Regions from separate parts of the Paenibacillus sp. JT22N12 genome, predicted to be linked through region 2. Evidence: predicted binding sites of a transcription regulator. Region 2 holds the regulator's gene; the other holds the start of a gene.
What was found. The regulator CtsR, encoded in region 2, represses protease genes until heat stress. The targets are predictions, from matches to a motif close to ATGGTCAATAAAGGTCAAACA.
Positions count from the first base shown of each region.

Region 1 (2,405 bases), on a different contig from region 2:
AAACCACGCTGCTCGATGGCTTGCTCGATTAAAGAAATAAACTCTTCCGAGAGCCGCATCGCTTTGGCTTCTTGATAGACTTCGATCAAATGCACGTCGCTGAGCGGTCGTAAAAGAAGGGATTTATCCTGCATCGGCAAATAAGATTTGCGATTTTCATGTAGGGTAACAGATTGATCAAAGGAACGATCAAATGCTGGCGTGAAATGGTTGTAAATGTAACCAGGTTCACTGGGACGGATGAAATTTCGCACGCTTGCGAAAGGATTTGATAGTTTCATGCGTGTGCAACTCCGTTTGTTAGATTTCAATAACAGCCTAAGTGTCGGTGAATCTGGAATCATTTAGTACATATTAACATGAAAAATTAATGGAGTCGTTACCAATTCAACGCGCCGAATTTTTCTTGACATTAGTCAAATTCTGTGATAAAGGAGCTATGTCTAAGGATAAAGAAAGAGTGCAGGTCCATTTTCTGGATCGGCACTCTTCTCTTTCGTTATATAAGGGAAAAACCGGAATGGCGGTATCGGATTTAGGAAACCTTACAGCTTCTCAATAACTTTATCGACCAGACCGTAAGCCTGTGCATCGGCAGCAGACATGAAATAATCGCGATCGGTGTCGCGCTCGATTTTCTCAAGCGGCTGACCTGTACGCTCGGCCAGGATTTTGTTCAAGGTATCGCGCGTTTTCAAGATATGCTTGGCGCGGATCTCGATATCACTCGCTTGTCCTTGCGCTCCGCCCAGCGGCTGGTGAATCATGACTTCGCTGTTGGGCAGCGCATGTCTTTTGCCTTTTTCGCCGGCAGCAAGCAGGAAAGCGCCCATGGAAGCAGCCATACCGACACATATGGTGGATACGCTTGGTTTGATGAACTGCATGGTATCAAAGATAGCCAGACCTGCAGAGACCGAGCCGCCAGGACTGTTGATGTAAAGCGAGATATCCTTCTCAGGATCATCCGCAGCCAGGAACAGCAGCTGTGCGATGATGGAATTAGCGACAATGTCATTCACAGGAGTGCCAAGGAAAATAATGCGGTCTTTCAGCAAGCGGGAGTATATATCGTAAGCGCGCTCGCCGCGGTTGCTCTGCTCAATAACCATAGGTACAAAGTTCATTTCCAAAGTAATTCCCTCCTAATAAGTGTTATGCGCTGCTCTTCTGCTGTATAAGCTTTTTCGCGGGCACACGGCCCGTATCCAAAACATCGGCTTGTTAGATCAGCTGTATATCCACATCATAAACCATTGTTTTTTAAAAGTCAAAGATGGTCAAATTAGTGGTATTAAAAAACCGGCAGATGCCGGCAGATGTGTTTTATATGGCGCGCCCGCGAGGAATCGAACCTCGATCTCAGGCTCCGGAGGCCTACGTCATATCCATTGGACCACGGGCGCAAATGTGATAGCGAAAATAAGTATATGTGATTGCTGGAAGAAAAGCAAGGGCTTATGCAAAGATAAATTTGTGTAAATCGTGACGGAAAGCGGTTTCTTCCGTTAAACCTGACTTGCCCCTCATGATATTTTGGAGTACAATAACGGTGGGACTTAAAATGATCATGCGGGACGAAAAATGTCCACGAGAACCGGATACCGAATTCGGCGCAACTGGAGTTGATGTTGAAAGATGCAATCTCTCATCGAAATTCAGCAGCAGCTGCTGCCGGATCTGCTTGCCGTCATGAAAAAAAGATATCTCATTCTCAGGCAGGTGATGTTATCCGACATGATTGGCCGGCGGACGCTTGCAGCATCGCTTGATTTGTCGGAACGTGTGCTGAGGGCCGAGACGGACTTTCTGAAGGAGCAGGGCCTGCTTCACGTCGAAACGGCAGGTATGCGCATCAGCGATTCCGGAAGACGGCTTCTGGAGGATATGGAGCCCTTCTATAAGGAGATGTTCGGCCTCACGGAGCTGGAGCAGCGGCTTCGCAAGTATTTTGGACTCAAGCATGTGTGGATTGTCCCGGGTGACTCGGATTCCTCTGTGCATACCAAGCGCGAGCTTGGGAAGGCCGGATGCGCCGCACTCCGCAAGATGATGAACAAGGACGATGTCGTCGCTGTAACCGGCGGTTCGACGCTCGCTTCGGTGGCCAATCAATTAACCACTCAGACACCTTTGAAGGGAAACTGGTTCGTACCGGCGCGCGGAGGATTGGGCGAGAGTCTGGATTATCAGGCGAACACGATTGCTTCCACAATGGCCAAGCGTACAGGAGCCCAGTACAGGCTGCTGCATGTACCCGATCATTTGGGTGAGGAAGCCTATCTGACACTCATGCAGGAACCAAATATTCGCGAGATTGTCGATGTGATCCGCAGCGCGCGCATTGTCATCCACGGCATCGGAGACGCTATGGTCATGGCACGGCGAAGACGGGTTAATGAGGA
Region 1 is NZ_JBWDNU010000004.1:24,352-26,756, forward strand. Features, by position in the region: gene sda (sporulation histidine kinase inhibitor Sda) at 1-281, opposite strand, end outside; gene clpP (ATP-dependent Clp endopeptidase proteolytic subunit ClpP) at 546-1,127, opposite strand; tRNA gene AC0YOA_RS15825 (tRNA-Arg) at 1,332-1,406, opposite strand; gene AC0YOA_RS15830 (sugar-binding transcriptional regulator) at 1,639-2,405, shown strand, end outside.
Region 1: a site for CtsR is predicted at 1,267-1,287, ahead of clpP (ATP-dependent Clp endopeptidase proteolytic subunit ClpP). Genes of this name have one in related genera too.

Region 2 (2,405 bases):
ACGAGAAGCCGACCGCAGTTCTGCGGTCGGTTTTTTGTTGTCTGCTGGCTTGTTTCCGTATAAGATGAAACTTTTTAATCGTAGTCGTCAATATTGAAGAGTGCATCAAAGTAGCAAGAAAAGGATACCGATATTTCACATCTTTAATTATTCGCTTTATTTAATTTTAATTGTACAAATTAGCTGGTTCAGCGTGAAGTCAATTAAGCAAATGTTTCGGCAGCGGCCCAGAAAAGGTAAAGAATAGAACAGCCTCCCTTCAAGCCGCAAAGATCTTTTGCTTTGTCCGGTATCAAGTAATGAACATTCTGACGTATAAAAGCGGCAGATACGCCCAAGCTAATAGCAGATCAGAAAACCAAGACACGCGGCTTGACGTTTTAAAAAAAATGCGTATAATAAAGTTAAAGTCAAAGAAAGTCAAAGTCAATTAATTAGAATATTGAATGATTTTGATGCTGCTTGACTGCTTAGCTGTTGTTGGTTGCATTTTAGGGAGGTTGGTGAAATGCGCAACATTTCCGATCTCATTGAGCAGTATTTGAAGCATATGCTGCAGGAGAGCTCCGATGGTGCGGTTGAATTGCAGCGTAATGATTTGGCGGATCGCTTTTCCTGTGTTCCTTCACAAATTAATTACGTAATCAGCACCCGGTTTACACTGGAGAAGGGCTACTTTGTTGAAAGTAAGCGCGGTGGAGGCGGATATATCCGTATTCAACGCATTGAGCTGCCGACGTTAACGGTCATCCAAGGGCATATTGCTCAGACCATTGGCGATCAGGTGGATCAAGGAGCGGCCGAGGGGCTTATTTATCAGCTGGAAGAAGCGCAGCTTGTATCCAAGCGGGAAGGCAATCTGCTGAGGGCTGCAATCTCCCGTGAAGCGATCGCCGTAAAGCTCCCCTTGCGGGATGAAATAAGGGCGCGACTCCTGAAAGCGATGTTGATTACATTGCTCGTCAAATCCCGATGAGTACTGCTTCACTCCTATAAGGTCAGCTTGAACTTGCTTAACCTTAATGGGAGAATGAGAACCATGGATGCGATTTTTCTTGAACCTTGCAGGAGGAGGGATAGTACGGAATGCTTTGTCAGGAATGCGGTAATAAACCGGCTTCACTTCATTTTACGAAAATTGTAAATGGAGAAAAAACGGAATTTCATATTTGCGAATCCTGCGCACGTGAAAAAGGAGAAGGGTTGCCGGGTGTATCCAACGGATTCTCCATTCACAGTTTGTTATCCGGACTGCTCGACTTTGAACCTGCAAGCGGAGTAAACGCCTTTGGTGCAAGGCCGCAGCAATTACGCTGTGAAACATGTGGTCTTACCTATACACAGTTCAGCAAGATGGGACGGTTCGGCTGCAGCGAATGCTACACGACTTTTGGCAGCAAGCTGGATCCGATTCTCAAGCGTGTTCACGGCAACTCGTCGCATGTCGGCAAGATTCCGAAGCGTACGGGCGGACAAATTCAGCTCAAGCGTGAAATTGAGGACCTTCGGGCCGATCTGCAGCAGCGAATAGAATGCGAGGAGTTTGAGAACGCAGCTAAAATCCGCGACCAGATTCGTGAACTGGAAGGTAAGGTTACAGATGTTTAGGCTAAGCACGGAAGGAGGAACCGTTTTTGTCGGAGCGATCTTTTGTACAGGAAGCCTTAAGTGAATGGATGAGAGAAGCTGGGCCTGATTCAGATATTGTTATCAGCAGTCGAGTTCGGATCGCCCGTAATTTACGGAGCCATCCTTTTCCGATGCTCGCCACAAACGAACAGGCGCAGGAGGTTATGGAGAATCTCACCGCTATGGGATCTTCTCCCGAGCTGGGTGAGATTGACCGGTTTGAGACGATTGAGCTTTCCGAGCTGAGCGAGCTTGAACGCAGAGTGCTCGTTGAGAAGCATCTCATAAGTCCGAACCTTGCGAATGAGTCACGCTGCGGGGCACTTATATTAAGTGAAAACGAATCCGTCAGTATCATGGTGAATGAAGAGGATCATCTGCGGATCCAATGCTTGTATCCCGGTTTTCAAATAAAAGAAGCCTGGAGCTTGGCTAACCGCATTGACGATATTTTTGAAGAAGCAACCGATTACGCCTTTGATGAACGCCGTGGTTATCTGACCAGTTGTCCGACGAACGTCGGTACAGGTATTCGTTCTTCGGTCATGATGCATTTGCCTGCGCTTGTCATGACGCATCAGATCAACCGTATTTTGACGGCAATTACTCAAGTAGGGCTGGCAGTGCGGGGAATTTACGGAGAAGGCAGTGAAGCGTTAGGCAATTTGTTTCAGGTATCCAATCAGATTACGCTGGGACAATCCGAGGAAGAGATCATCGATAATTTGCACAGCGTAGCCAAACAAATTATTGAGCACGAAAAGGCGGCGCGTCAG
Region 2 is NZ_JBWDNU010000022.1:59,973-62,377, reverse strand. Features, by position in the region: gene AC0YOA_RS36460 (CtsR family transcriptional regulator) at 509-976, shown strand; gene AC0YOA_RS36455 (UvrB/UvrC motif-containing protein) at 1,087-1,608, shown strand; gene AC0YOA_RS36450 (protein arginine kinase) at 1,677-2,405, shown strand, end outside.